Regions from separate parts of the Paenibacillus sp. FSL R10-2736 genome, predicted to be linked through region 1. Evidence: riboswitches for the same ligand, from Rfam matches in the RefSeq annotation. Region 1 holds a riboswitch; each other region holds the start of a gene.
What was found. A riboswitch is a leader RNA that binds a small molecule or an ion and turns the genes downstream of it on or off. The one in region 1 is predicted to bind cyclic di-GMP.
Positions count from the first base shown of each region.

Region 2: it holds a riboswitch for cyclic di-GMP, as region 1 does, so the genes downstream of both, NSQ73_RS10005 (thiamine pyrophosphate-binding protein) here and NSQ73_RS33560 (transglutaminase-like domain-containing protein) in region 1, are expected to answer to the same signal.
Region 3: it holds a riboswitch for cyclic di-GMP, as region 1 does, so the genes downstream of both, NSQ73_RS32790 (choice-of-anchor A family protein) here and NSQ73_RS33560 (transglutaminase-like domain-containing protein) in region 1, are expected to answer to the same signal.
Region 4: it holds a riboswitch for cyclic di-GMP, as region 1 does, so the genes downstream of both, NSQ73_RS32305 (anti-repressor SinI family protein) here and NSQ73_RS33560 (transglutaminase-like domain-containing protein) in region 1, are expected to answer to the same signal.

Region 1 covers NZ_JBBOBN010000002.1:1,245,963-1,253,558, reverse strand. Annotated here, with positions in the region: rRNA gene NSQ73_RS33585 (23S ribosomal RNA) at 1-1,163, opposite strand, end outside; tRNA gene NSQ73_RS33580 (tRNA-Ala) at 1,364-1,439, opposite strand; tRNA gene NSQ73_RS33575 (tRNA-Ile) at 1,469-1,545, opposite strand; rRNA gene rrf (5S ribosomal RNA) at 1,590-1,706, opposite strand; rRNA gene NSQ73_RS33565 (16S ribosomal RNA) at 1,832-3,389, opposite strand; gene NSQ73_RS33560 (transglutaminase-like domain-containing protein) at 3,756-4,547, opposite strand; cyclic di-GMP riboswitch class I at 4,580-4,660, opposite strand; cyclic di-GMP riboswitch class I at 4,734-4,814, opposite strand; gene NSQ73_RS33555 (class D sortase) at 4,942-5,595, opposite strand; gene NSQ73_RS33550 (GtrA family protein) at 5,668-6,072, opposite strand; gene NSQ73_RS33545 (glycosyltransferase family 2 protein) at 6,062-7,039, opposite strand; gene NSQ73_RS33540 (phospholipid carrier-dependent glycosyltransferase) at 7,121-7,596, opposite strand, start outside.
Region 2 covers NZ_JBBOBN010000001.1:2,388,574-2,396,169, reverse strand. Annotated here, with positions in the region: gene serA (phosphoglycerate dehydrogenase) at 1-310, shown strand, start outside; gene NSQ73_RS10020 (SDR family NAD(P)-dependent oxidoreductase) at 439-1,284, opposite strand; gene NSQ73_RS10015 (helix-turn-helix transcriptional regulator) at 1,501-2,460, shown strand; gene NSQ73_RS10010 (methyl-accepting chemotaxis protein) at 2,584-3,834, shown strand; cyclic di-GMP riboswitch class I at 4,339-4,435, shown strand; gene NSQ73_RS10005 (thiamine pyrophosphate-binding protein) at 4,554-6,197, shown strand; gene NSQ73_RS10000 (carboxymuconolactone decarboxylase family protein) at 6,249-6,611, shown strand; gene NSQ73_RS09995 (hypothetical protein) at 6,812-7,162, shown strand; gene NSQ73_RS09990 (3-oxoacyl-[acyl-carrier-protein] synthase III C-terminal domain-containing protein) at 7,265-7,596, shown strand, end outside.
Region 3 covers NZ_JBBOBN010000002.1:1,073,347-1,080,942, reverse strand. Annotated here, with positions in the region: gene NSQ73_RS32795 (LPXTG cell wall anchor domain-containing protein) at 1-2,160, opposite strand, end outside; partial or broken gene NSQ73_RS32790 (choice-of-anchor A family protein) at 2,197-2,978, opposite strand; cyclic di-GMP riboswitch class I at 3,072-3,164, opposite strand; gene NSQ73_RS32785 (hypothetical protein) at 4,014-4,388, shown strand; gene NSQ73_RS32780 (ASCH domain-containing protein) at 4,932-5,276, opposite strand; gene NSQ73_RS32775 (MmyB family transcriptional regulator) at 5,324-6,202, opposite strand; gene NSQ73_RS32770 (zinc-binding dehydrogenase) at 6,335-7,267, shown strand; gene NSQ73_RS32765 (Atu4866 domain-containing protein) at 7,477-7,596, shown strand, end outside.
Region 4 covers NZ_JBBOBN010000002.1:963,277-970,872, reverse strand. Annotated here, with positions in the region: gene NSQ73_RS32320 (TasA family protein) at 54-650, shown strand; gene NSQ73_RS32315 (TasA family protein) at 720-1,310, shown strand; gene NSQ73_RS32310 (helix-turn-helix domain-containing protein) at 1,483-1,815, shown strand; gene NSQ73_RS32305 (anti-repressor SinI family protein) at 1,964-2,113, opposite strand; cyclic di-GMP riboswitch class I at 2,142-2,226, opposite strand; gene NSQ73_RS32300 (2-oxoglutarate dehydrogenase E1 component) at 2,745-5,612, shown strand; gene odhB (2-oxoglutarate dehydrogenase complex dihydrolipoyllysine-residue succinyltransferase) at 5,671-6,963, shown strand; gene NSQ73_RS32290 (hypothetical protein) at 7,415-7,596, opposite strand, start outside.

The sequences.
Region 1 (7,596 bases):
TCACTCGACCAGTGAGCTATTACGCACTCTTTCAATGGTGGCTGCTTCTAAGCCAACATCCTGGTTGTCTGTGCAACTCCACATCCTTTCCCACTTAACACACACTTGGGGACCTTAGCTGATGGTCTGGGCTGTTTCCCTTTTGACAATGGATCTTAGCACTCACTGTCTGACTCCCGGCAAGAAGTTAATGGCATTCGGAGTTTGACTGAGCTTGGTAACCCTTGCGGGCCCCGCACCCAATCAGTGCTCTACCTCCACCACTCCATTCACCGAGGCTAGCCCTAAAGCTATTTCGGGGAGAACCAGCTATCTCCGAGTTCGATTGGAATTTCTCCGCTACCCCCACCTCATCCCCGCATTTTTCAACATGCGTGGGTTCGGGCCTCCAGTGCGTGTTACCGCACCTTCACCCTGGACAGGGGTAGATCACACGGTTTCGGGTCTACGTCCACATACTCAATCGCCCTATTCAGACTCGCTTTCGCTGCGGCTCCGGCTTCTCACCTTAACCTTGCATGTTAAACGTAACTCGCCGGTTCATTCTACAAAAGGCACGCCATCACCCAGTAATAGGGCTCTGACTTTTTGTAAGCACACGGTTTCAGGTTCTATTTCACTCCCCTTCCGGGGTGCTTTTCACCTTTCCCTCACGGTACTGTTTCACTATCGGTCGCCAGGTAGTATTTAGCCTTAGCAGATGGTCCTGCTGGATTCATACGGGGTTTCACGTGCCCCGCACTACTCGGGATCCGTCTCGGAGAGAACACAGTTTAGGCTACAGGGCTTTTACCTCTATCGCGGGCCTTTCCAGACCTCTTCGCCTACCATATTCCTTTGTAACTCCATGTGAGACGTCCCACAACCCCAAGGGGCAAGCCCCTTGGTTTAGGCTGTTCCGCGTTCGCTCGCCGCTACTGACGGAATCACTATTGTTTTCTCTTCCTCAGGGTACTTAGATGTTTCAGTTCCCCTGGTCTGCCTCTACATTTCCTATGTATTCAGAAATGAGTAACTGCGAATTACCACAGCTGGGTTTCCCCATTCGGACACCCCCGGATCAAAGCTTGCTTACAGCTCCCCGAGGCAGTTTCGTTGTTCGCCACGTCCTTCGTCGGCTCCTGGCGCCTAGGCATCCTCCGTGTGCTCTTATTAGCTTAACCACAATTTTCTCCGCAGGAGAAATATTGAACATTGAATTGCTTCAAAGCCCGTTATTTCCTGACGAATGAATTGTATCAACTAATAACTATTTCAACTTGCTTACACAAGTTTCAGCTAAAAGATGTTCTAAAACGCAAATTCGTTTCGGTATCCAGTTTTCAAGGATCAAGTTCTTGCATATAATCTTGTAAAGAAGTATTGGTGGAGCCAAGCGGGATCGAACCGCTGACCTCCTGCTTGCAAGGCAGGCGCTCTCCCAGCTGAGCTATGGCCCCATATAGGTATTCAATTCTAAAATGTTATATGGTGGGCCTTGGTGGACTCGAACCACCGACCTCACCCTTATCAGAGGTGCGCTCTAACCAACTGAGCTAAAAGCCCATATAACAGATAACATTGTGAATCAACCAATAAATTGATTGTTCGCTTGGCGGCGTCCTACTCTCCCAGGACCCTTCGGTCCAAGTACCATCGGCGCTGGAGGGCTTAACGGTCGTGTTCGGGATGGGTACGTGTGGAACCCCTCCGCTATCGCCACCAAACGCATACGAAAGAGACTTGCTCTTTCAAAACTGAACACGAGTGAGTGTCCGAACCCGAAGGTTCTATTGTGGAAGCTTTAGCTTCCGATTTGAATGTCACCGTTGCAGGTGACGATTCTCCATAGAAAGGAGGTGATCCAGCCGCACCTTCCGATACGGCTACCTTGTTACGACTTCACCCCAATCATCTACCCCACCTTCGGCGGCTGGCTCCCTTGCGGGTTACCCCACCGACTTCGGGTGTTGTAAACTCTCGTGGTGTGACGGGCGGTGTGTACAAGACCCGGGAACGTATTCACCGCGGCATGCTGATCCGCGATTACTAGCAATTCCGACTTCATGCAGGCGAGTTGCAGCCTGCAATCCGAACTGAGACCGGCTTTGCTGGGATTGGCTCCACCTCGCGGTTTCGCTTCCCGTTGTACCGGCCATTGTAGTACGTGTGTAGCCCAGGTCATAAGGGGCATGATGATTTGACGTCATCCCCACCTTCCTCCGGTTTGTCACCGGCAGTCACTCTAGAGTGCCCAGCTTAACCTGCTGGCAACTAAAGTCAAGGGTTGCGCTCGTTGCGGGACTTAACCCAACATCTCACGACACGAGCTGACGACAACCATGCACCACCTGTCTCCGATGCTCCGAAGAGGGGCACTATCTCTAATGCTTTCATCGGGATGTCAAGACCTGGTAAGGTTCTTCGCGTTGCTTCGAATTAAACCACATACTCCACTGCTTGTGCGGGTCCCCGTCAATTCCTTTGAGTTTCAGTCTTGCGACCGTACTCCCCAGGCGGAGTGCTTACTGTGTTAACTTCGGCACCAAGGGTATCGAAACCCCTAACACCTAGCACTCATCGTTTACGGCGTGGACTACCAGGGTATCTAATCCTGTTTGCTCCCCACGCTTTCGCGCCTCAGCGTCAGTTACAGCCCAGAAAGTCGCCTTCGCCACTGGTGTTCCTCCACATATCTACGCATTTCACCGCTACACGTGGAATTCCACTTTCCTCTTCTGTACTCAAGTCACCCAGTTTCCAGTGCGACCCCAGGTTGAGCCCAAGGTTTAAACACCAGACTTAAATGACCGCCTGCGCGCGCTTTACGCCCAATAATTCCGGACAACGCTTGCCCCCTACGTATTACCGCGGCTGCTGGCACGTAGTTAGCCGGGGCTTTCTTCTCAGGTACCGTCACTCCGGCAGCAGTTACTCTACCGGACGTTCTTCCCTGGCAACAGAGCTTTACGATCCGAAAACCTTCATCACTCACGCGGCATTGCTCCGTCAGGCTTTCGCCCATTGCGGAAGATTCCCTACTGCTGCCTCCCGTAGGAGTCTGGGCCGTGTCTCAGTCCCAGTGTGGCCGTTCACCCTCTCAGGTCGGCTACGCATCGTCGCCTTGGTGAGCCGTTACCCCACCAACTAGCTAATGCGCCGCAGGCCCATCCCCAAGTGGCAGATTGCTCCGCCTTTCATTCTCTCTTCAGGAGAGGAAAGAAATTATCCGGTATTAGCTACCGTTTCCGGTAGTTATCCCAGTCTTGAGGGCAGGTTGCCTACGTGTTACTCACCCGTCCGCCGCTAAGTAAGAATGGAAGCAAGCTTCCATTCTTACTCCGCTCGACTTGCATGTATTAGGCATGCCGCCAGCGTTCGTCCTGAGCCAGGATCAAACTCTCCAAATTGTATTTAGAAAGAGCGATTGCTCATTTTGAAACATCTGACGAGAATTGTTATATTCTCTAATTTGGATCTCACCGAAGTGATTTCCGATACTCACTCGTTGTTCAGTTTTCAAAGATCAAGCTCGTTGTCAGCGGCGCTTACCGCGTCACCAGCAACTCTTATAATATATCACGTTCATTCGAGTAATGCAAGCTTTATTTTGAAATCACTTATTTAAGTCATTTCTTATTAAGTTTGCCGCTCCAACAACGCTTATTTATAATACCCTATCTCTCTACCAAAAAGCAACCTTTTCCAAAATAAAAATAACCCGCTTAGTTACTAAGCGGGTTATCCTCAATGAAACTATGAATGCATCTGTGCTCTTAGTAGAACTTAGCTGCAGTATATTTACTTGCCACTTTAACCAGATCTGCTGTTTTGCTGTTCTTGGCAAGTCCAGCATCAACTGTAGTATCAATAGTTACCCATTTGCCATTAAGGAACACTTCATTCCAAGCGTGGTAAGAAGTCACATAACTTGTGTTACCCATAACCAGTTTGGTAGGAATGCCTTCACTGCGAAGCATAGTAGCGAACAAGGAAGCGTAATCGTAGCAGATCCCCTTCTTGGTAGCCAAGGTGCTGTCGTTGTTAGGGATGTAATCTGTAGTAACACTGGAAGCCAGGGAATAATCATATTTCACATTGGCTACGATATAATTATAGATAGCCTTCACTTTGTCTTCATCTGATGTCAAACCTTGTGTAAGCTGTGTTGCTTTCAGAACTGCTTTATCGGAAGAACTCCATTTAACATTCTGTACGGAGCTCAGATATACGGCGTTGGCGTTGCTCAGGCTAAGATCTACCGTCTCGGAAGAGATTACTTTGTATTTGTTGCCGGTAGTGTTCTCAAGTACGGAAACCTTGTATGAACCGTTACCTTGTTGAAGCGGGAATGTTTCAGTTGGTTTGGAAGTGTATAAGTTGTAGGTGTAGCTGTTATTATCTTTGGTGATCATCAGCTTAATCTTCTTATCCTTAGGAACATTATAAGAAACTCCGATAACACCCTGATCAAGTTGACCTATGTTCAACCAGCTTGCATCCGCATTAGCAGCTTGAGCTGTACCTGTCTGCACCGACGTAACCACTACGAATAGTGTAACCAACATTAAATAGAACTTCTTCATTGGATAAAACCCCTTTCGGTAGCTGGCTGCCATCCTTACGGGAAGGCCCTTTAGCTTTGCGTCCCTACCTTTCGATAGGTTTGCCGTTATCGTATAAGCTTTATCTGTCCTTGCTTCTACCATAAAATGCTAGATTCACAATAAGAACAAACAAAAAAAGCCTCTTCATTCGGTAGCTGGCTGCCATCCTTACGGGAAGGCCCTCTAGCTTTGCGTCCCTACCTTTCGATAGGTTTGCCGTTTATCGTGTATTAGCTTTGTATAGTTATATCTTACCATATCTATTTCTATTATCAAGACCTAAATCACTAGATTTCCGCGAAAACAAATAAAAATTTTAAGTATTTTAAGTTTTTCCGTCATTATTCTACAAACATCACGATAACTTTGCGTGAATGATAAGTCTATGCGTTGGATTCACCAGCGGATCACAAGTAATGAGTGTTAGAATCTTGTCATCCTTATTCCCTTTCAATACGGATACATCGGTTGGTTCCACAATAGTCACATCATAAACTACATAATTGTATGCCTGCTTGCCGGTTGTAACGGAAATAGTGTCCCCGACTCCAACTTCATTCAATCTGTTGAATAGCCTTCCCGTAGTTCTTGATCTATGCGCTGCAATTGCAGCATTCCCAGCAGAGCCAAGCGGAGCCGTCTCCTTCATATGCGCAGCAGCATGCTTCATATTCGCCTTGGTGGCGCCTTCCAGCACAGGCAGCTTCAGATCTATTTTGTCGATTTCGATGATTGCCATCACCTTGCCTCCGACTTCAATCTCAGGCGCAGCAGAGGGTTCTGGCTCTTCCGCAGCCGACTCATCCGCCAGCAGCTGGGTTACTTCCGCGTAAGGCTTACTTAGATCAGCACTGGCCGGAGCTGACGCAGACGGAACGATTTCACTGTAGGCCTGTTCAGCCTCTTCCAGCAGCTTTTGCTGCTGACGGTCATTGTACCATTCGCTTCCTTTGGGATAGAGCATAATCAGTACCCCGGCAAGTATAATCAAATAGGATAATTTCCGCATGACAATCGCCTCCGTAATATAGAATAGATGTTACCCTCCCGGAAAAAATTAAGAAGCAATGCTTCTTAATTTTCAGAATACCCATTTCCGGCTTCCGAAGAAATTAATGATCACCGTAACAAATGTGACCAGCACTTTGGCGATCAACACTTGAATACCAAGGGAATCGGTCAATATATGAATCAGCAGCACCGATATACCAAGCACCACCAGGTTCAGCACGATAAACCTAACCAGCTGCATCCGGTCGAAGCCCTCTTTATTACCTCTGTCCCGGTCGCGAAAGGTCACCTTTTTGTTCCAGAAGAAGCTGTTGGCCGTACCGGCGCTATAGGAAATAATCTGCGCAGGGGTGTTGATCATCCCAAGGGAATGCAGCAGTGTGAATACAGCAAAGTCAATCAGTGTATTCAGCAGGCCTACCGCATTGAATTTCAGGAACTGGATGAACCCCGCACTCCATCTCTTATCTGGCATAATCGCTTTCCTTCCGCGTGTCTTCTATTTCCGCATCCGGATAGCCTTTGGTCTCACGTACAATATAGAGCGGTCTGTCCTTCGACTCATCATAGATCCGTCCGATATACTCACCAATTACCCCCAGCAGCATCAGTACAATCCCGTTGAAGAGCAGGTTCACGCCGACTATAGATGCCCATCCGGGTACGGTCCAGGAGGTAAAGATTTTTTGGAACAATACCAGGAATAGATAGATGAAGCTGGAAAAGGACAGAAAGAATCCGATATAAGATGCGATTTTGAGCGGTTTGTGGGAAAAGGAGGTGATGCCGTCGAGCGCAAACCGGATCATTTTCTTGAGCGGATATTTCGTTTCCCCGGCAAAGCGCTCCTCCCGCACATATTCTACCATGGTCTGCCGGAAGCCTACCCAGCTTACCAGACCCCGGACATACCGGTTCTTCTCCTTCAGACCGCGCAGCACATCACAGACTTTACGGTCGATCAGCCGGAAGTCCCCGGTATCGGTAGGGATTTCAACACTGGTCATACTGCTGAGCAGGCGGTAAAAGATCTTAGCGGTGACTTTCTTGAATAAAGTCTCCCCGTGACGCTTCAACCGCTTGGCATACACGACTTCGTAGCCCTCTTTCCACTTCGCAATCATCTGCAGAATAACCTCAGGAGGATCTTGGAGGTCTGCGTCAATCACCACGACTGCCTGGCCTTCGGCATAATCCATACCAGCCGTAATCGCCACCTGGTGGCCGAAATTACGGGAGAAGTCGATCAGCTTGACATGCTCATCCCGGCTGCTGATCTCGCGCATGATCTCCGCCGTGCGGTCCCGGCTGCCGTCATTGACGAAAACCAGTTCATAGGAATCGCCGCAACCATCCATTACTTTTTTGAGCCGCTCATAGGTTACCTGAATGACTTCCTCCTCATTGAACATGGGGACAATTACACTGTATCTGGCTTTCACCTTAGTTCCTCCTATAAGTTTCTACGAGATACCCCGCAATAAAACTGTCTTCTGAAACATGTGCCTTCTTAAATAGTGCCCCTAGAATACCCAGGAAGGGAACCAGCGCAGTACAGTATTGATATAACTGCTGTTAACCTGCATTCCGGATAACACCGGATAGAACATTACAAACAGGATGGCTGCAGCAGCCACATAGGCATACCGCAGGTATTTGGCGTCGCCGAATCTGCTGTCAAGCAGCTTCAGGATATAGACAACCGACAGAATCATAAACGGCACCATCGCAAAATAATGGTACAGGAACGTCTCACGCGGCACAAGCATCCACGGAACATACTGTGAGAAGAACCCGATCCAGATCATGTACAGATTCTTGTCCCGGCGTTTCACGGTAAGCCACACGGCTGCCAGCATAGCGAAGATTCCTGTCCACCAGATGAGGGGATTCCCCATGGTCACGATACTGCTGGCCTTGCCTTCCGGCAATCCTTCACCGCCGCTGAAGAACCATACCGGACGTTTCATGAACGGCCACTCCCACCAGGAGGAGGCGA
Region 2 (7,596 bases), on a different contig from region 1:
GGTTGCCGGAACCCTGCTGCAAGGCTATGGCGAACGGATTGTGCAGGTTAACAAGTTCCCGGTAGATATCGCTCCGGAAGGTCATCAGATCGTCATTTCCCATAACGATAAGCCGGGTATCATCGGACTCGTCGGTACACTGCTCGGCCAGAACGACGTCAACATCGCCTCCATGCAGGTTGGCCGTAAAATTGTCGGCGGAGCTGCGATTATGCTGCTGACTGCTGACAAGGCTGTTCCGCAGGATGTACTGGTCAAGCTCGCCGGATTGCCGGAGATCAATACTGCGGAAGAGATCACTCTTTTGTAGCTGAAGAACGCGGGCTTATATTCTTGGAATACCTGAGTTCAATATAAGCGCACCAAAAAACACTCTTGAGGAATGACGGCCCGTGCCGGCATTTCAAAAGAGTGTTTTTGCATTTTCCGGCTTACGGGTTATTCTGGAATGTTAAATACGGGGACCCGCCGCCCGTCTGTGTCTGTATACCCATATTTCTCCGCCAGACTCCCCACCTGCTGGGGTCTGCCTGTCAGCTGCATCACCCCAGGATCAGCAGCGAGCGCTGCGGCAGCCCGTCCGATGTACGCCGTAGACTCACTGGCCTGCAGCTCCTCTACCTCCTGCCAGTGCTCTTCATCCGTCTTCATGCTCTCCAGCACCAGTTCTGTACGCATCCAGCCAGGTGATAAGGGAATCACAGCGATCCCATCCGCAGCCAGTTCAAGGGACAATCCGTAGGCCATGCGAACAAGCGCATTTTTGGACAGATCATAATAGAAGTTCCCTACATATTTATACTGGTCCCAGAAGGTGGTATGAATGATCAGCTTCCCAGTGCCAGTGCCTTCTCTGCGCATCAGCGGAATAGCATAGTAGTTAGTCATGAGCTGCGCCCTGACTCCGGCATTAAACATATGGTCCCAATGAGCGGCCGGGAGCTCCCAGAAGGGCTTGTTCTCAATCGGAAGATTATTGCCTCCCCAGACATTATTGACCAGAATATCAAGCTTGCCCTGCTCCACGGCAATCTGCCGGATCACTGCTTCCGTCTCCGCGTCATTGGTGTGGTCGCAGCGGATATATGATCCTTCTCCGCCGAAGCTGTGAATCTCACGCAGTACACCGGCAAGTGTCCGTTCGCCCCCTTCAGCCATTGAACCTGCGTTTCTTCCCGTAAAATACACAAACGCACCTGCCCGGGCCAGCTCCAGGGCAATGCCTCTGCCCGCTCCCCTGCTCCCGCCTGTAACTAATGCAACTTTCCCTTGCAAATCTGTCATTATATCCGCTCCTCTCAGCTTTCATCAGATGATCATGAAGTTATCTAAAAGCTATCTTGCACCAACCGGCTCTCCTTATTAATATTAACTCTTATATATGACATCAACTGACATATATATATGATAAACTTAAAATATGTTCTGCTTAAGCGGAAACGGCTTTGCCGTTCTTGAATAATCGGGAAAAATTTCATTATAACCAGGAGGCCTTTATCCATGAGAGCAGACCGACTATTATCTATTATGCTGCTGCTGCAAAGCCGCGGTAAAATAAGCTCCCGCGAGCTGGCACAAACGCTGGAGGTTTCCGAACGGACCATCTTCCGGGATATGGAGTCACTGAGCATCTCCGGCATTCCCGTGCTGGCAGAACGCGGCCGTGAGGGAGGCTGGAGGCTGGCCGAGGGTTACCGGACCTCCCTGACAGGTATGAACCCCAAAGAGATTGGTGCGCTGCTGCTGCCTGCAGACCCGGCAATTCTGCAGGCGCTTGGGATTCAGGAGGAGTTCTCTTCCGCTGTCCGTAAGCTGCAGGCCGCTGGTGCAAGACAGCCCGCTGCCGCCTTCAGCCTTCTTAATGAGCGTATTCATATTGATGGCGCGGGCTGGCATCCGTCAGGCGAAACCTATCCCAGTCTAACTGCATTACAGGAGGCTATATGGGAAGACCGTAAAGTGAAAATCTGTTACATGCGCGGGGAGGAGAGATCAGAGCGGCTAATTTCACCCTTTGGACTCGTAGCCAAACGTGGTGTCTGGTACACCGTGGCCGAAACAGGCGGTGAAATGCGGACCTACCGGGTATCCAGAATAAGTAGTGCTGAAGTCACGGATGAATATTTTAGCAGACCTCAGGATTTCAATCTGGCACATTACTGGGAAGCTTCTACCATGGCATTCAAATCTGCATTGCCCCGCTACCCTGCCAAGCTGCTGGTGAAGGACAATATAATGAAGGTTCTCAAACAAGAACGTTATGTTTCCGTACTATTCCAGGAGCCTTCACCTTCACCCGGCTGGCACTCCGTCGAAGCCGAATTTAATACGCCGGAGTCTGCCTGCCGGATCATCTTATCCCTAAGCCCGGGCATTAGAGTTACCGCTCCGGCGGAGCTTGCAGACAATGTTGCGGCCACTCTGCGGGAAGGGGCTGCATTATATGAAGACAATGTGTAAACGTACTCTTTTGGAGCAGCCCGGGAAGAAGTTTTATGTCAGTTCTTACAATAGACCGATTACGCTTTAATCCCCTATAATATTACAATGCACAATATTTATTTCTAGGGGGAACTATAGTCTATGGACTGGATGAACAAGCTGCCTTTAAAACAAAGAATCGTTGCCGGATGTTACCTGGTTGCCGCTTTATTCGCTGTCCCTGTGTTAATTACGCTCATTGCAATGGGAAAGTTGATAATCGGTATTATTCTGATTGCGGTATTGGCTGCACTGACCTACCCGCTTGCGCGCTTCATTGAGAGAACGCTTACATCTTCATTTGAGGATATCTCCAATGTGACGCATACAATCGCCAAAGGCGACTTCACCAGCCGTGCAGACGAGAACGGATCAATGGGCGACATCAGCCGCTCCTTCAACACTATGATCGATAAATTGAAGAAGATCCTAACCGACGCTTCACAGCTTACCCGCCAGGTTATGGATGCCAGCCGGGGTATTGAGGACAAGAACCAGAACCTGAAGATTGTAATGGCACAGGTAGCCTCCTCTTCCAACGAACTTGCCCTGGGTGCGAATGAAATCTCGGTGGATATTGCCGATATGACGGAATCGATCAAAGATATCGAAACCAAAGTCTCCAATTATACGAACTCTACCAAGGAAATGAATAAACGCTCCGCCCATACACTGGAGCTGGTTGAAAAGGGACGTCAGTCCGTGGACACTCAAGCCGAAGGCATGCGGAAGAATATCCAGGCTACACAAAAAGTAGCAGATACGATCGAAGCGCTCTCACAGAATGCCCGCGGCATTACCATGATCACCAAGACCATCACGGAAATTGCCGAACAAACCAATCTTTTGTCGCTTAACGCCTCAATTGAAGCTGCACGTGCAGGTGAGCACGGACGCGGTTTCGCAGTTGTAGCACAGGAGGTCCGCAAGCTTGCCGAAGAATCAACCGCCTCCACCAAGGAAGTGTTCGGGCTGGTACGCAGCATCGAGGCCGATATCAAGCAGGCTATCGATAACATCGCTATTAATGAAGAGGTTGTTCAGGTGCAGAACGAGATGATAACGGAGACAGCACATATTTTCGCGCAGATCGTACATAGCGTGCAATACATAACCGAGCAGATCTCCTCCTTCTCCGCAGAGAGTGATCTGATGCTGGAGAGTGCGCTCAAGATCTCCGGGGCGATCGAGAATATCTCGGCCATTACCCAGGAGACGGCAGCAGGTACCGAGGAGGTATCTGCGGCGATGAACGAACAAATTCATGCCCTGCAGTCCGTAGCGGAAGAGACCGAGAAGATGACACAATCTGTCTTCCAGCTGCAAAAAACAATCCATATTTTCAAATTCTAGCAGCAGCCCCAAGAGACCATTTCCGCAGAGCAGTCTGCGGGAACGGTCTCTTTTTGGCATGGAAAAAGCAGATTGTAATGTAATATTCACAAAGTGTTAAAATAGTGCATAACCCTAAAATAACGTCTTTGCACTTCTTTACTGCTAATTCTTTATTACTAATAAACTAACATTATTTTAAATTTTAATCACCTATTTCTTAAGACCTATTTCTAGGTTCTCCCAGCCTATAATTCTAATACATCTGCATAGTTTCAGGAGGTTCCTACGATGTTATGAGGCTTATGACTTATGCAGATTAAATTCTGCTCTTTTTCTGCATTTGCATTATAAGACTTTGGTCTTCCAGACGCATCCATTTTCAAAAGTTTGAATATCTAATATTTCATCTCCTATTACATCTGAATATTCGCCAAATTTCGCGTTTTGCTGCAAACGGCTTATTGACAAAAGGCGAGCGAGGAATATATTGTAAAGGAAAATTATCCTTCGCTGTATTGATAACAACATATGAGGCAAAATTCACCGAAAGGGAATGACGCAAAGCCATGGATCTACAGTCTCACTTATCCGGTGAGATCATGACAGCCAGGTTGCTGAAAAACTATGAACGTCCGGGAATCCGCGTTCAGTTATGGTGATTCGTGCAACAGGCCTGTGCTCCTATTTCGAGTACAGGTTTTCTATTGCTAGCATACAATCAAAAAACAACTTGTGGGGTGGATGTTCTGAAGACAGTTGCAGATTATATGGCGGAAGCATTACGCGATCTTGGGGTAACACATTCTTTTGGTATTATTGGCAAGTCCATTTGTCCTATAGCTCTCAAACTTGTTGACTATGGCATTGAGTTTATTCCCGGCCGGCATGAGTCCAGCTCCGGCTTCGCAGCAGGCGGCTATGCACTGAAAACAGGCAGTCTCGGGGTTGCCTTCGGCACCTCCGGTCCAGGCGGAACGAACCTGCTAACCGCAGCAGCACACGCCAAAGCCAACAATCTCCCGGTGCTCTTCATTACCGGTCATCAGTCTATTAAAGAGCTGGGGATTCCCCAGTGTCAGGATTCCACATCCTATCTCGCCGATTTGGCGGACATGTTCAGACCAGCCACTCTTTTCAGTAAGCTGGTAGAACGCGGCGACCATTTCAGTACGATTTTCAATCATGCCCTGTCTATCGCCCTTGGTGACAAGAAAGGACCTGTTCATTTATGTATTCCGTTTGATGTTCAGACCGAGCGCCTTGAAGAATGCCGGATTGTCCTTCCGCAGCGGGAAAGGCTCGTCAGCTACGCCAACTACGAACGGGTCATTTCAGCGATCAATGCTTCCAGCAGGCCTCTGATCATTGCCGGTAAAGGGGTTAACCGCTCCGGTGCGCACAAGGAACTGGTACAGTTGGCCGAGACCTTCAACATACCTGTAGTGACCTCCCCCGGCGGTAAAGGAGCCATTGCTGCGGATCACCCGCTCTATCACGGTCCTGTGGGCGTTGGCGGATGTACGCACGGTGATGAGATGTTGAACAACAGTGATCTGTTTATCGTGCTTGGTTCGCGTCTGAGCGATATGACCATATGCAATCTTAAGAAGGAGAATCATCCGGATCAGCTGATCCAGTTTGATGTTGATCCAACCTTTGTCGGTAAAATATTGACTTCCGATACCATTTCCGTCGGCGGCGATTTGCGTGACAACCTGGAGCTGTATCTCGGCAAGATTGATCCGTCCACCATAACCAGACGTGAAATAGAGATCTCCAATCACTATACTGAAGAGCTGCCTGTGCTGTCCAAGCTCTCGCTGGCTTCGGTAATGAGCACGATGAGCGATTTGATACCATATAACAGCAGCGTGTTTGTTGATGACGGCAGCCACGGCTTCAATGCGGTCAAATGGTTCAACGTGAAGAAACCGGGGAGCTTTGTATTTGATGCCTATTTCGCCTGCATGGGGAATTCAATCGGCATGGCCATCGGTGCCAAGGCGGCTGCGCCGGAAGAGACGGTCTTCTGCATTACCGGTGACGGCTGTTTCATGATGCTCGGAACTGAAATTAACACAGCGGTTTGCAAGAATATTCCGGTTATTTTCATCGTTGTGAACAATATGCAGCTGGATATGGCCCTTAAGGGAATGGAAAAAACAACCGGACGTATCGATGGAACCATCTTTGAAGTCCCTATGGATGCAGTTAAGTTTGCTGAGTCCCTGGGAGCCACCGGCTTCCGCGCAGAGACGCAAGAGGAGTTTGCCTTTGCAATCAGCCAAGCAGTTGAACTTAACCGCGTAGCCGTTATTGAGCTGTTGACCGACCGTGACGAAATGCCTCCTACGGCCCACCGTACACTGGATCTCAACTAGGCTGTATGTTACAGATTCCCCAACTTACTATCAGGAGGCAAACAAGTGAATATGAACGTAGACAGCGGACTGGACCATTTCACCAATCTTTCCGGGGACTATGGTGCCAAAGCCCTAGCTCCTATTAAAGAGCATTTTCCTGAATTAGCCGAGTATATCATGGGCAATGCATACGGTGATATTTTTCAGCGGACGACCATCGGTTCAGACTGGAAAGAAATTGCTGTCATCTCTTCTTTGATCACCATGGGACAATTTGAACAGTTGGGTGTTCACTATGTAATGGCGCTCCGCGTGGGGATGACCGTTGATCAGATCAAAGGTATCCTGCTTCATCTGACACCTTGTATCGGCGCACCCAGAGTGATCTCGGCGTTCAATGTTCTGCTGGAGACGCTGGAAGATATTCGTTAATTAACAACATAATATTACATCATTCGACTTTTGTATTGCGTATTAAAGAAAGTTCTGGTTATAATGAAGGCAAAATATCCCAAAACCAAGTTCACTTTGTCGAATATAGTCGCAGGAACGTAGTTTTTCGGGATATCAACATGATGAATCATCAGGTCACTCTGAATAGTCATGCAATTAAAATTACGGGAGAGATGAACATGGGACAATTTATTTTGAAGACGGACACTGCGAAGAAAGTAATTAACATCGAGCTGGAAGGAACCTTCTCGAACGAGGACGGTCTTAAATCGATACAAGCCTATCAGCAGACCATCAATCCGATCAACCCGTCCGAATATGCACTGGATATCGATTGCCGCAAGCTGAATGTAACCGCTCCTGATGTTGTGCCGTTGCTCGAAGGCTGCTTCATTATGTTCAAGGCAGACGGCTTCCAAAAAGTGAGCCTTACCCTTGAGAATAACCCTATTCTCAAAATGCAGCTGGCACGTCTGGGCCGCAAAGCAGGACTCGAAAACCTGGAAATCACGTCTACGGTACAAGCTTAGGATAACTTATTTTTAAACCATTATTAGCGGTTTGAAACGCAAGATTCGCTCACGAAACTAAGTGTATGCTTACGGGCTACCCAAACTTTTAGGAGGTTTACTATGGCAGGGATTCGCATTAAGGACATTGATATCTATCATCCAAGCAAAAGCATCGGCAATGACTTCTTCATTCAGCACTTCGATGAGAAGGGAATTGATATCCGTGGCCTGCTGGCTGCTCTTGGCCGTGAAAACCGCTACAGTATCGACAGCAAGGATGAGAACTCCCTGACGATGGCTTTTGAAGCCGCAAGCAATGTACTGGACAAGACCGGCCTGACCGGCGCAGACATTGACCTGATCGCTTATGCAAGCCAGACTCCTGAATATATTTTCCCAACGAACTCATTGATGATTCACCGCCTGATTAATGGTGCATCGCATACGATCTG
Region 3 (7,596 bases), 170 kb from region 1:
TGTCGGCTCTGGCGTTGGTGTTGGTGTCGGCTCTGGCGTTGGTGTTGGTGTTGGTGTTGGTGTTGGTGTCGGTGTCGGTGTTGGGGTCGGTTCTGCCGTTGGCGTTGGTGTCGGTGCTACTGTCGGTGTCGGTGTTGGCTCTACTGTTGGCGTTGGTGTCGGTACCGCTGTTGGCGTTGGTGTCGGCTCTACCGTTGGTGTTGGTGTCGGTTCTGCCGTTGGCGTTGGTGTTGGCTCTGCCGTTGGTGTCGGTGTTGGCTCTGCTGTCGGCGTTGGTGTCGGTGCTGCCGTTGGTGTTGGTGTCGGTTCAGCCGTTGGCGTTGGCGTTGGTGCCGCTGTTGGCGTTGGTGTCGGCTCTACCGTTGGCGTTGGCGTCGGTGTCGGTGCTGCCGTTGGCGTTGGTGTTGGTGTTGGTGCTGCCGTTGGCGTTGGCGTTGGTGCCGCTGTTGGCGTTGGTGTCGGTGCTGCCGTTGGCGTTGGTGTCGGTGCTGCCGTTGGCGTTGGTGTTGGCGCTGCCGTTGGTGTTGGTGTCGGTGCTACCGTTGGCGTTGGTGTCGGTGCTACCGTTGGCGTTGGCGTTGGTGCTGCTGTCGGCGTTGGTGTCGGTGCTGCCGTTGGCGTTGGTGTTGGCTCTGCCGTTGGCGTTGGTGTTGGTGCTGCCGTTGGTGTCGGTGTTGGATCTGCCGTTGGCGTCGGTGTCGGTGCTACTGTCGGTGTTGATGTTGGATCTGCTGTTGGTGTTGGTGTCGGTGCTGCCGTTGGCGTTGGTGTCGGCTCTACCGTTGGTGTTGGTACTGCTGTCGGTGTTGGTGCCGCTGTTGGCGTTGGTGTCGGTGCTGCCGTTGGTGTCGGTGTTGGTGCCGCCGTTGGCGTTGGCGTTGGTGCTGCCGTTGGCGTTGGTGTTGGCTCTACCGTTGGTGTTGGTGTCGGTGCTGCCGTTGGCGTCGGTGTCGGTGCTGCTGTCGGCGTTGGTGTTGGCGCTGCCGTCGGTGTTGGGGTCGGCGCTACCGTTGGCGTCGGTGTTGGTGCTGCCGTTGGCGTTGGTGTCGGTGCTGCCGTTGGTGTCGGTGTTGGTGCTGCCGTTGGTGTCGGTGTTGGTGCTGCTGTTGGCGTTAGTGTTGGTGCTGCCGTTGGTGTCGGTGTTGGTGCTGCTGTTGGTGTTGGTGCCGCCGTTGGCGTTGGTGTCGGTGTTGGTGCCGCTGTTGGCGTTGGCGTTGGGGTCGGCGCTACCGTTGGTGTCGGTGTTGGTGCTGCCGTTGGCGTTGGTGTCGGCGCTGCCGTTGGCGTTGGTGTCGGTGTTGGTGCCGCTGTTGGCGTTGGTGTCGGTGCTGCCGTTGGTGTCGGTGTCGGTGCTGCCGTTGGTGTCGGTGTTGGCGCAGCTGTTGGCGTTGGTGTCGGCGCTGCCGTTGGTGTCGGTGTTGGTGCAGCTGTTGGCGTTGGTGTCGGTGCCGCCGTTGGCGTTGGTGTCGGTTTCACTGTCGGCGTTGGCTTCACTGTCGGTGTCGGTTTCACTGTCGGCGTTGGCTTCACTGTCGGCGTTGGCTTCACTGTCGGCGTTGGCTTCACTGTCGGTGTTGGCTTCACTGTCGGTGTTGGCTTCACTGTCGGCGTCGGTTTCACTGTCGGCGTTGGTTTCACTGTCGGCGTCGGCTTCACTGTCGGCGTTGGTTTCACTGTCGGCGTTGGTTTCACTGTCGGTGTTGGCTTCACTGTCGGTGTTGGCTTCACTGTCGGTGTTGGCGTCGGAGTGCACTTAGGTGTCGGCGTTGGCTTCACTGTCGGCGTCGGCTTTACCGTTGGTGTCGGCGTCGGCTTCACTGTCGGCGTCGGCTTTACCGTTGGTGTTGGTGTCGGCTTCACTGTCGGTGTTGGCGTCGGAGTGCACTTAGGTGTTGGCGTTGGTTTTACCGTCGGTGTCGGTTTCACCGTTGCTGTCGGTGTTGGTGTTGCGGTTGGTTTTACCGTCGGTGTCGGTTTTACCGTTGCTGTCGGTGTTGGAGTTGGTTTCACCGTCGCCGTCGGCGTTGGCGTTGCGGTCGGTTTCACTGTTGGTGTCGGGCTTGGTGTTGCGGTTGGTGTTGGCGATGGGCTGGGTGTTGGTGTTGCGGTCGGCGTCGGACTTGGCGGCGGTCCATCTCCCTCGTATGTTCCAAGGTGCATTTCTACTCCGCCGCTAAAAGACTTGGCAATTAGCGTTCCGTAAAGCTCTGCACCGGAATAATTGACATCCGCCTTAGGCGCCAGTATCGTTCCCAAGAAGGTCGTATACGCAATATTCACCTTGGTCGCTTCGTAGAAATTGAACAACACTTGACTTGCTCTACCGTTATTCATTGCGAAACTTGGTACTTTGACCGTAGCTCCACTTATGTTAATAATTAACGTGGCATTCTGGGCAATGTTGAATTGAATATTGTTTGTATTCGCCAGCGTTGCCTCATCCAGATGAACTACGTTGAAAAGATCCGGCGCACTTATTGTAAGTGTTCCATAATTATTACCAACTTCTTTCGTAGCGGACAATGCCCCGTATGCTGCAGAACGCGAGATCAGATACTGCTTCTCAGCCGGGAAATCAATCGGGCTTCCCTGCTTCTTCGCGCCTATAATATTCACACTAGGCTCATTGGCTTCAATGGTGTCCCCATACACAACGTTTCCGTAGATTTCTCCGCTGCCCGAATGTTTAAACTTCTTGCCGGCAACGAGTACGTCGGTGGCTGAAGAATTCCTGTAGGCCCTGGCTACCCCGTAACCTCCAGAGAGAGTAATATTCCCCCCGCTGCAAGACGGCCTTCAATTTGATCATTGCCTTGCGTGAAATCGTCAAAGATAAAAGCATTAAAATTCCCGGCAATCCCCAAGACCGGCGTTGGATTGTAAGGCACACCAGATGTTGCCCTTACCTCCGTCCCCCAAGTGAAGGCGCTACTTACGGTCAGTACGCCCGCCAGAATAAAGGCGGCCGCTTTTCGCATTTTTTTCTCAATAATCTACACCTCCTATTCAACTATTCTATGAAATCGCCGCAAAACTATAACAAAAAAAAGACCGCCACGAAGGGTTAGCTTCACGGCGGCCGGACGACCATAGCCCGGACTTAAGGGGCATCAGATTCCTGACTTTGCGTCCCGCTCTTTCGAAACGGTTTGCGTTTGTACATGATTGATATGAAATTGGAAAAGCTTATGTAATACCCAACTGAAATCTGTGATATTTGTTACTTTAGAACTAACTTCAGTTTAGATGCCGACTGGCATATTGTCAATATATTTCCAATTGATTTCACAGCTATTTTTTTGATGAAAAAAGATTGAAAAAACCCTTTATTTATAAGGATTTATAGAAGTTGAGAATATAACCTCCTGACGAAAAAGGTCGATAATTCCGCTAATTCGCCGCAGTATTTCTTCCTTTTCACAGAGCTGTTTCTTACAATTTTAAATATTAAAATTTAGTATTTTAGTCCTACTCCTTCTCCCTTCCCCCAACTCATCTCCGCTTAAGCAAACCGCACCATGGTAAACGCGAAGAAACGGGCGCCATCCCCTTTAAGGATACCGCCCGTTTTCCGTTCATACCGGAGAGCTCTTTTATAGTAAGGGCTCTATGATATTCATATATTTTCACAAAAACTGGCGCCTAAGCAAACCCTGGCAGCAGTCTTTAATCGACATTTCTAGGGAGTTTGCGTAGAGGGCTGAAAATCTGCACACGCAGGAATCCATTTTTAGAGCAGCTGAATCCAGCCAATCATTGACACCCAGAGCGGAACGCTAAGGAATAACCCGAATAATAAACCGCGGCGGAGATTTCCTTCATGACTCATTGCCATTCTCCTTTTAATCTGATTTATTTTTAATCTTTAATATTTCAATTTTAATATAAAATAATTTTTATTATCTTATTGTGAATTATGTCACATTAATAGCCCTCTTTTTTAAATACTATTGATTTTTTTTGAACTTCGGGTTAAATTACGAATATATGTTCTCATTAGAGGGGTGAGATTGATGCACAGAGCTGAGAGCCAGGACAATATGCTGGTGAAATCATATATCTTGCTGCCGCTCATTTTATCCGCCTTTGAACGCGATGCTTCCATCCTATCTGCAGAGCTGCGCACACCCGCTCCTTACCTGGAGGTTGTCCGGACAGCGGCGGGTGCAGCCATAGCCGATCTGCGGAATGTCCGCACCGAGATGAGAGCCCGTGGTCTGAAGGTCTATGCACAGCAGCAGCTGGAAGTTGGCATTGAAGCCAAATTTGTCTGCAGGGGTTATCATGAACGGATGCTGCTGCTGGATGATGTCATTACCGCCCAGTCTACTATCCGCATGCGCAGATATCTGGGTCTTGGCACTCCGGACTCAACCGCCTTGAGATGAACAGCATTCTGGCGATGTTAATTCTCAGCGTTTCTCCCCTCATAAAAAAGAGGCCCGCCATGATCGGCAAGACCTCAGGGTACCATATTACACCGGGGGATGTTTGGTAACCCCAATATACATCCCTTACCTGAAAATAAGCTGATACCCAGATAAAGATTACATTAAAATCGTCCAATACCCAAGCGTGCCGCAGATAACCACAGCCGCTACGGGATACAGGATCTTCCGGCTTACCTGATCCTTAAACACAATAAACAAACAAAGCATACAAAGCCATGCGATAAGAAGGCTGCCCATCTCTTATGCATACGCTCCTTCCCGGCAATTCTGCCCTGGCTCCTGCAGCATACCGCCGCAGAGCCCGCTTTCCATATATATAAGAAGATTACCCGCTGAATATCCCTATCATACCCGCTGACAGCTGATCTGCATGAAATTTTTATTTATTTGGCCACAAACGGATTCACCACTCCTGCTCAAGAATGGGATATTCCCAGAAACCTAAGCGCCCCTTGACAGGTATAGGATGAGCCAGCGCAACTACCCCCTCCAGCTTCCAGGCATACCGGCCTTCTGCATAATCGCCGAACACATATTCATTCCCGCCCGGCCAGCTCTGCTGCGCCTGCTGAGGCGTAACCCCACAGCAACCGGCCAGCCGGCTGGCGCAAGGATTACTCCGGAGGGCAGATTATCCGCGGTGTAGCCGTGCCGGGCAAGCACTGATTGATACGGCTCCGTCTTGCATATGGCCTTATCTACCTGCATACCGGCATGGATGGCTAAATCCCCCCGGTAAGACGTCGGCCAGGAACGGGTCTCGATCTGTTTTTCACCCAGCGCAATTAAGGTGGCCCAAGGCTGGCGAATCGTCAGACACTTCATACAAGGCTTGCCTCCATTCCAGAAAACACATAATGTCCAGTTTACACTCAGCTTCCCAGTTGTTCAAAAACTGTATGAGCAGCTTCATCGACCGGTAAGTAGGCCTCAATTCTTGGATATAGATGATGGCCAGCGGAAATATGAATTTGCTTGTACCGGATAGGAACCAACTTATCTGAGGCACCCATTCTGGCTAAGATCATTTTGTGCTGACCATACTCGTTACCTGTGTTGTCAGGCCGCTTATTCCAGTACTTATTGAAATCACTGTATTGCCGGAGTCTTTCGAGGCTATGCGTATACCATGGCTCCTGTCTGGAGCCGGTGTGTAATTTTTGGTAAGCATGTATACCCTCCACTGCATGAGATTCCCATAATTCAAAGGATGCGGCATTGAAGGTCGAGCGGGAGCGCACAGGATAATCCGTATTGAAGTGAAGATCTGCCATATTCAAGTCTTTATAGAAAGCTTGATGTGCAGGCAACTCAAATAACCGGCTAAACCGTTCATTCACCGCCTTGATATTTAACATGTGGTTCACAATCATTGCCGGCAGCGGCAGGCTGCTCAGGATCTGCCTCACTTCTTCCAGCGCCTGCTCCATAGCTGCTCCTTCAAGAGCCGGATAGACCGGGAGATAACCGGCAGCCAGCAGCAGAGCATTCCGTTCAACGGCTGTACACTCCAGATATTCAGCAATACAGATAATCATCCGGCGATCCGGCATACGGTGTGAGCGTCCCATTAATAGGTTTTTATACGTAGGGCAAGCCATATCGTTAAGCTCCTGCTGAGTAAACCGTTTCAACAACGGATGGGGTTGATTAGCATAATCCAGTTGACGTGTTACGCGAAGATTCTCAATTTCAGCGATTACCCCCTTCAACGTCTCATCCTGAACGTCCCTATCCTTACGTATAGTCATCAGGCTCACCGCCTTTACCATATTGAGGTGTAATTCTACTCTTGGTACAAGCCAATTCCTACAGTATACTCCACTATGAAAACAGGGCGCAATTTCCATTACGCTTCTAATTATATTTATGGAGGAGATCCTATGAATCGTGCAATTGTTACAGACTCACCGGCTCATGGATATTTGACCGTCAAGGAAGTCGCCGCACCGGAGGCCCAGCCCGGGGAGGCAATCGTTAGAGTGCATGCTTTCTCCCTTAACCGGGGTGAAGTTGTTGATGCAAGGAAGGAGGCTGAGGGATTCCGGCCGGGCTGGGATTTTGCCGGAACTGTTGTCCAGCAAGCCCGGAATGGCACCGGACCCAGAGAAGGAAGCCGTGTCACCGGGCTTCTCCCGATGGGGGCATGGGCAGAGCGAGTAGCAGCTCCCGCTTCGTTCCTGGCAGAGATACCGGATAACGTAACCTTCGCCCAAGCCGCCATTTTGCCTGTAGCAGGCCTGTCCGCACTTTACACCCTTAGAAAGGGCGGGATGCTGCTCGGCAAGAAAATATTGATCACCGGCTCCACTGGAGGCGTGGGAATCATGGCTCATCAGTTAGCCGCACAGTCCGGGGCATTTACAGTAGGTGTAGCAAGAACAAAGGAAAAAGCCCAGGTTGCCCGGGAAGCCGGCGCTAATGAGGTTGTGGTTGGAGAAGCTGCGATATCTCAGGCAATTCCTTTCGGGCCTTATCATCTAATTGTGGATTCGGTGGGCGGTGATACACTGGCTGCTTTGATGCCTCAGCTGGAACCGGGAGGGACCCTAGTCTCGATGGGACATTCAGCCTCTCCTTATTCCACACTTGATGTCAGAGGCTTAGGCGGCAGAACCTTGTACAGCTTCTTTCTTGGAGAAGAAGCTAGCCGTTACTCCGTAGCCGACGATCTCAAACTGCTGGCCGGCCTCCTCTCAACAGGCCAATTAACACCCCTCATTGAAGTGGAAGCGTCATGGGAGAAGATAGCGGAGGTATCCGAGGCGCTGCTGGAACGCAGATATTCCGGTAAGGCCGTGCTGTTAGTCGATTAATTCTGATATAAAAAGCGCCTGTAAAGCACGCACGACAGATATGGCAGACCCGTTTCACCACAAAAGAGGTTAAATTGGTCATAATGTTCTCAATCTCTTAAATGGAGGATTAGGCAACAATCTCAATGAATCAGGCTACCCCCCATTGTATTGAAGGAGGATAATAAACATGCAGAACTAAATAAATAAAGAAAGAAAGGATGAATATAATGGAAGATAGCATTAACCCCTCCCATCCTTATATTGGGATGTGGGTAACCGCAGATGGTTATATAAGGCATGAATTACTGCCTAACGGCCGCTATGATGAAGCACGCGGAAGCAGAAAA
Region 4 (7,596 bases), 280 kb from region 1:
TTCCCCGAAGACAGGTAAAGACAAAAAAAGAACGATGAGAGAGGGATGAACAAATGAACGTTAAAAAAACATTAGGTCTCGGCGTTGTATCGGCAGCACTCGGATTAACCCTGGTCGGCGGAGGAACCTTCGCTTACTTCAGCAGTACCTCCACCACTGCAGCTTCTTTTAACAACGGAACTTTATTACTTAATTCGGACCCCTCCGTTATTGTCAATCTCAGCAATCTTAAACCGGGGGATACGATCCTAAGAGATTTTAAATTGAAAAATGACGGAACGCTCAATATTCCCAAAGTTGTTCTGCGTACCTCATCTGTCATTACAGATGCCCAGGGGGATAACGGCGCCCATAATCTCAAAGACGATATTATTGTGACGTTCCTAGTTAACAAGGATAAGGTAACATCACCTGTCCTGGTCGTTTCACTGGCCGAACTTGAGCAGCAAAGTCCGGATCTTGTAGCCAAGGGAATTCTCGGCGGAATCTTTGGTGTAGAGAACGGGGGCATCAAAGCAGGCACCTCAGATAAACTGAGCGTACAGTTTGCCTTCAAGGAAACCTTCCAGCCGCAAAACTACTATCAAGGCGATACACTGGCCCTGACCCTGAACTTCGAAGCCAACCAGGAAAAAGGCGCCCTCAAATAATCTATCTGTATATGCATTCCTGATCACCGATCTTAAAAAAACATAATATACTCGAGGAGGAAATTAATTATGGGTATCAAAAAAACATTGGGTCTTGGCGTAGCATCGGCAGCACTGGGATTGTCTTTAATCGGAGGGGGCACCTTCGCTTACTTCAGCTCCACAGCAACCAGCACGGCAACCTTCGCGGCAGGCACGCTGAAGCTCGGCTCTTCCTTTAATACACCTGTTGCCCTGACCAATCTGAAACCGGGTGATTACACCGTACGCACGTTCACCTTGTCCAATGACGGCACCCTGGATATCAAACTCCTAACGCTGGCCACCAGCTACACTGTAACTGATGCGAAGGGCGATAATGCCGGCCAGGATCTTGGAGATCACTTCAAAATCAAACTTCTCGACAGCTCTTATACCAGCGGTCCGCTTGCCGGCCATGTGCTGTCCGAGATCTCCCTGAAGGACCTGAAGAACACTTCCAGCTATGATCTCGTAACGGCGGGTGTACTGCCGGGAGGCATCGCCGCTACCCAAACCAAAACCTTCAAGATTGCTTTCGAATTCGTTGACAATACCCAGGATCAGAATATCTTCCAGGGTGACGGCTTGGCGCTGAACTGGACATTCAATGCTACGCAAGGTTTGGGAGAAGCTAAATAAGGCTATTAAATTATATACACAAAACGGCATATCCTCCCTCATCCGGGCTGGATATGCCGTTTTGTCTCTCCCCGCCAGCTTCTGGCAGGAACAAGGGTTTTTGTCCGTTTTGCGAATTTTTGTTATACTGATAACAAAAAGTACGGAGGGCGTTGTAATCGTGTCAGATAATATGGGAAGCCGCATCCATAGGCTCCGGCTGGAGAAGGGTTATTCTTTATCCGAGCTTGCGGATAAAGCTGACGTGGCGAAATCATACTTAAGTAATGTCGAACGGAATATCCAATCCAACCCCTCCATTCAATTTATCGAAAAAATTGCCGATGCACTCCAAGTATCCATTCACGTATTACTGTATGGCGGAATTGCAGAAACTGCAGAGCCGGTTCTCGATGGAGAATGGTTCAGGCTGGTTCAGGATGCGATGGCCTCTGGTATAAGCAAACGTGAATTCAAGGAGTTTCTCGATTATCAGAAATGGCGGCTGGAGCAGAAGGATAACTGAAATACCCCACAAAGTGAGGCAGCAGCCTCGATGATTACCCAGGTACTTTGCGGGGACCCCGAAACAACATGTAAATTCCAACAGAAGAGGGCACAGCGTGTACACCGCTGTGCCCTCTTCTGTATGTATCCGTACAATGCTGAATGCCCTACATCGCCTGGAGTGCTTTTTCAGTAAAAAAACGCCGAATCTCGTCTGCCTGGATGCCAGCCTGCTTAGCAGACATTAGCAAATGCACCCATTCTAAATCCAGATCAACTGCCTGCAGTTCGTCATTCCCCTGGTTGGACTTATCCAAGAAATCTCCTCCTAGAATTTTCGCGTCCCCAGGCAGTCCGGCCATCATAGTATTTCTACTTTAGATCCGAGACTTTGTGCCCCTGTCTTTCGGCAGGTTTACCCTTTACTGGACCCTTTACATGAAAGGATCTGAAAAGAATCGATGAAACCGTTCTCCGCAATAACATTATACAAGATCTTACATGAAAAGTGTGTCGTTTTCTGGAATTTTTTTATGTTAAATCGTGAAGACCCTTAGCTAAAATTGCCAATAGCTTGTATAAATAATCCCAATTCATCTTCAATCCGTCCAAATTAGTTTAAATATACTAAATAGATATTAATCCCGTAACACAATATAGAAACAATTACCCATTTCTATGATTTACAACCACCTAAATCCCTTAATTTTTTATTAATTTTAACGATATTTTATTTTTCCGGCTTCACCCGGGAAATTTATGATTGTTCCGTATGAATCCCCTGCTGAATCATACCGTTTTGCGAACGGATTGCACGAAAGTATGAATTGATTACCCTGCCGGAAAGTAGCACAATAAGATGAGAATGAAACCGCAAACATCGCAGCTCCGCTAAGCGGTGTTCCTAATATACCGCATGTGGAGTTTATCCGTTAGGAGGACCTACTCATGGCCGTCAAAGAGCCCTATAACGAATCTGTCTGGAGCAAGTATTACGGTCCCAATCTGGGCTACATTCAGGAGAAATACGAGCAGTTTGTCAAGGACCCCACTTCCGTAGAGCATCATTACCGCGACCTCTTCACAGTATCCGGCCCGCCTCCCCTGGCTCCGGATGCCGTCAAGACGCCTCCCCCCGCCATCTCAGGAGATACAGAGTGGCTCAGGAAAGCCGTTAAAGCTTCCAAGCTAATGGCTAACATCCGAATATACGGCCATATGGCTGCCGATATCGATCCGCTGGAGCGGAGCACCAACCCGATGGCGAAATGGCTGGAGATCGAGACCTATGAGCTGACGCGCGAAGATCTGAATGCCCTGCCGGCTTCATTGATCTGGGAGAATGCCCCTGAGGGCGTGCATACCGCTATGGATGCCGTTCACAGAATGCGCCAGGCCTACACACAGACCATTGCCTATGAATTCGGGCATGTGCATGACGAGCGTGAGCTGCGCTGGCTCAACAGCCAGGCGGAATCCACAACGTCGCCTGCTCCACTGAACCATGCGGAACGCAAAGAGCTGCTGAAACGCCTGATTCAGGTAGAGCAGTTCGAGACCTTCCTGCATAAGACCTTCGTCGGCCAGAAGCGCTTCAGCCTGGAGGGCAATGATGCCCTCGTGCCTATGCTGGATGAAATTGTCCGCGCTGCCGCACATGACGGCGCAGAGCATATCCTGATGGGTATGGCCCACCGCGGAAGACTTAATGTGCTCGCCCACATTCTGGGCAAACCTTATGATATTATTTTCTCGGAATTCCATCATTCGCCGAACAAGGAGCTCTTCCCGTCCGAAGGCTCCATGGGTGTCACCTATGGCTGGAGCGGGGATGTGAAATACCATCTAGGCGCCGACCGCGCCGTCCGCGAAGGCGAAACTGTGCGTACCCGCATCACGCTTGCGAACAACCCGAGCCATCTCGAGTTCGTGAATCCGGTCGTTGAAGGCTTCACGCGTGCAGCCCAGGAGGAACGGGGCACCCCAGGCCTGCCTAAGCTGAATACGGACAAAGCCATGGCCGTGCTTATGCATGGCGATGCCGCCTTCCCTGGTGAAGGCATTGTTGCGGAAACACTTAATATCGGCAAATTGCAAGGTTATCAGAATGGCGGCACTGTGCATATTATCGTCAATAACCGGATCGGCTTCACCACCGAAAGTGAAGATTCCCGCTCCACGCATTACGCCAGTGATCTGGCGAAGGGCTATGAGATCCCGGTAGTGCATGTCAATGCCGACGACCCCGAAGCCTGTATTGCTGCCGTCCGTATGGCCAGCGCTTACCGCCATTTGTTCAAGAAGGATTTCCTGATTGATCTGATCGGGTACCGCCGGCACGGCCATAATGAGATGGATGATCCGGAAACCACCCAGCCGGTGGTTTATGGCAAGGTCCGCAACCACCCTACCGTCTACCGCGTTTATGCGGAACGCCTGCAGCGCGAGAAGGTCGTTACAGCCGATGAGGTGAAGAACATGATTGCCGAGGCCGAGAGTGTGCTGCAGCAGGCCTTCGAGCAGATGAAGGAAGGGAAACAGAAGAACGCCGAGTCCAAGACTTCGGTCGTCCTGGATACGGGAACACCGGTGCACCACCCTACAGCGGTTCCGCTGGCTAGCCTCCAGGAGATTAACCGTGAGCTGCTGAGCGTACCGGCCGACTTCACAGTCTATCCGAAGCTGGAGCGGATTCTGCAGCGGCGCAAGGATGCGCTCAATGACGGTGAACGGGTAGACTGGGCGCTGGCCGAAACCCTGGCCTTCGCTACCATTCTGAAGGACGGCACGCCGATCCGCCTCAGCGGACAGGATTCACAGCGCGGCACCTTCGCTCACCGCCACCTTGTCCTGCATGACAGTGAGAGCGGGGAGCTCTTCTCCCCTCTTCACCAGCTTAAGGATTCCCGCGCCTCCTTCGGCGTCTACAACAGCCCGCTGTCCGAAGCCTCTGTACTCGGCTATGAATACGGCTATAATGTGTTCGCACCGGAGACCTTCGTGCTCTGGGAAGCGCAATACGGCGATTTCGCCAATGCCGCCCAGGTCATTATCGACCAGTTCATCTCCGCCGGACGCGCCAAGTGGACACAACGCAGCAATCTTGCGATTCTGCTGCCGCATGGATATGAAGGTCAGGGACCGGAACACTCCAGCGGCAGGCTGGAACGTTATCTGCAGCTCTCCGCCGAGGAGAACTGGACCGTAGCGAATCTGACCTGCGCGGCCCAGTATTTCCATCTGCTGCGCCGTCAGGCTGCACTCTGCGGACAGCCCGACGCCCGGCCGCTGGTAATCATGGCACCGAAGAGCCTGATCCGCAATCCGCGCAGTACCTCGGCCGGTGCTGATCTCGCATCCGGCAGCTTCCAGCCCGTGCTTCCGGAACCGCTGCTCGGCAGCAAGCCCGAAGAGGTCAAGCGCCTGGTGGTATGCAGCGGCAAGGTCGCCATCGACCTGCAGACTGAGCTGGAAGCCGCCCGCGGACAGGACTTCTCCTGGCTGCATATTCTCCGCCTGGAGCAGCTGTATCCGTTCCCGGAACGTGAGCTTGGCGCTCATCTCAGTTCGTTCCGTTCCCTGCAGGAAATCATCTGGGTGCAGGAGGAACCGAAGAATATGGGCGGCTGGAGCTACGCCGAACCCCGGCTGCGCGCCATTGCCCCGCAGAATGTTACCGTCCAGTATATCGGCCGTCCGGAGCGCTCCAGCCCGGCCAGCGGTTATGCGGATGTGCACAGCTTCGAGCAGCGGCGCATCGTTAGAGAAGCCCTGAAACTAAACGCTCAAGTACAAGCACCTGTACCGTCTTCCTGACAGCAGCAAGGCGGTCTCTCGATAACGTAAACTACTATATTTGGGGAGGTAACGGCCTGTGTCCGAAATTAAAGTACCCGATTTGGGCGAATCCATTTCCGAAGGAACGATCTACAAATGGCTGGTTAAAGAGGGCGACACTGTCGGCCAGGGCGATGTGCTCGCGGAGCTTGAGACCGACAAGGTCAACCTGGAGATCAGTGCGGAGGAGGATGGTGTCATCTCCTCCATCCTGCGCCAGGCGGGCGAGAACGTTGCCGTTGGCGAAGCTATCGGCATTATCGGCAGCGCCGACGGTGCGGCAGTAGGAGGCGGCAAGCCGGAAGCGGCGAGTGCAGCGACGGGCAGCAGTGCCTCTGACGGCGGTAAGCCGGAAGCGGCAAGTGCTCCGGCCGCCTCCGAAGGTGCGGCGGCGGGCTCTGCGGCCCTGGCTTCGCCGGGGGCGCGCAAGCTGGCCCGGGAGCGGGGCATCGACCTCGGCGAGGTCAGTGCCCGCGACCCCATCGGCCGGATCGGCCAGGCCGATGTGAACGGCCATGGCGCAGCCGTGCCGGAGGCCGCTGCGCCTGCAGCTCCGGCGGCGGCGGCGCGGCCGGAGCCGGTGAAGCCGCCCGCGCCGGCGGGCAAGGCGCCGCATGCCGAGGACGGCAAAGCGACCGAGCGCAAGCGCATGTCGCGCAGACGGCTGACGATTGCCAGCCGCCTGGTCGAAGCGCAGCAGACGGCTGCCATGCTGACCACCTTCAACGAGGTGGACATGACCGCTATTCTCGACATCCGCAAACGCCGCAAGGATGCCTTCAAAGAGAAGCATGAGGTCGGACTCGGCTTCATGTCCTTCTTCACCAAAGCCGTGATCGGCGCACTCAAGGCTTATCCGCTGCTGAATGCCGAGATCGATGGTGAGGATCTCCTGCTGAAGAAATACTATGACATCGGCATTGCCGTAGCTGCCAAAGAAGGCTTGGTCGTGCCGGTCGTCCGCGATGCCGACCGGCTCAGCTTCCCGGAAATCGAGCGCAAGATCGGCGAGCTCGCCTCCAAAGCGCGCGCCAACACGCTCAGTCTGCCGGAGCTGCAGGGCGGTACCTTCACGATCACCAACGGTGGTGTATTCGGATCTCTGCTGTCTACGCCGATCCTCAACACGCCGCAGGTCGGCATTCTCGGCATGCATAAGATCCAGCTTCGTCCGATCGCCTTGGATGAAGAGCGGACAGCCAACCGTCCGATGATGTATGTCGCCTTATCGTACGATCACCGGATTGTGGACGGTTCAGAGGCGGTAGGCTTCCTTGTTAAGGTCAAGGAATTACTGGAAGACCCTGAAGCGCTGCTGTTGGAGGGCTAAGCCCTCCTCCCGGGGCATGCTTCATTCCTCATACGTGTGAACACCAAAGGCATCCGTAGAGCGTATTCGCTCTACGGATGCCTTTTTGGATGCCTTTTAATACCTAAATTGAATTCAATCTATTCACTTAAGCTGCTGGCTGCTCAACGATGAATATTTGGACTTCCGGCTGCTGTTTAAGCAAGAGTTGCCCGATTCATCCTTTGCACATGGAGTGCTTATTAAAATCCTGCACAGAATACAACATTTCCCTCAATAACACGGCCTAAATCTATAATTGTTGTACAAAAGGCAGCAATTCCCTCGTTCCAGGCCGATTAACGAAGCTATTGTTGTATTTCATACAACAATCCTCCTGAACAGCCGGTATTTATGAACCAATGTTGCAGTACGTACAACATTTATGCCCGTATAGACTGAACTTAACAAAATCACTCACCAGAACCGCCCCCTACAGCCCGCCCCGGATCAATTTGCCCGCCAAATCCAGCAGCTGCTCCTTGGTCAGCTTCCGGTCACCGTAGGTGGTGACAATATAATACGCATCCTGCTGCTCGTTGTACCAGTTCAGGTAATGGTAGCTTATATCCGGCCGTACCTCTGGCTTGTCGGCGTGATTGTATACGATCTCAC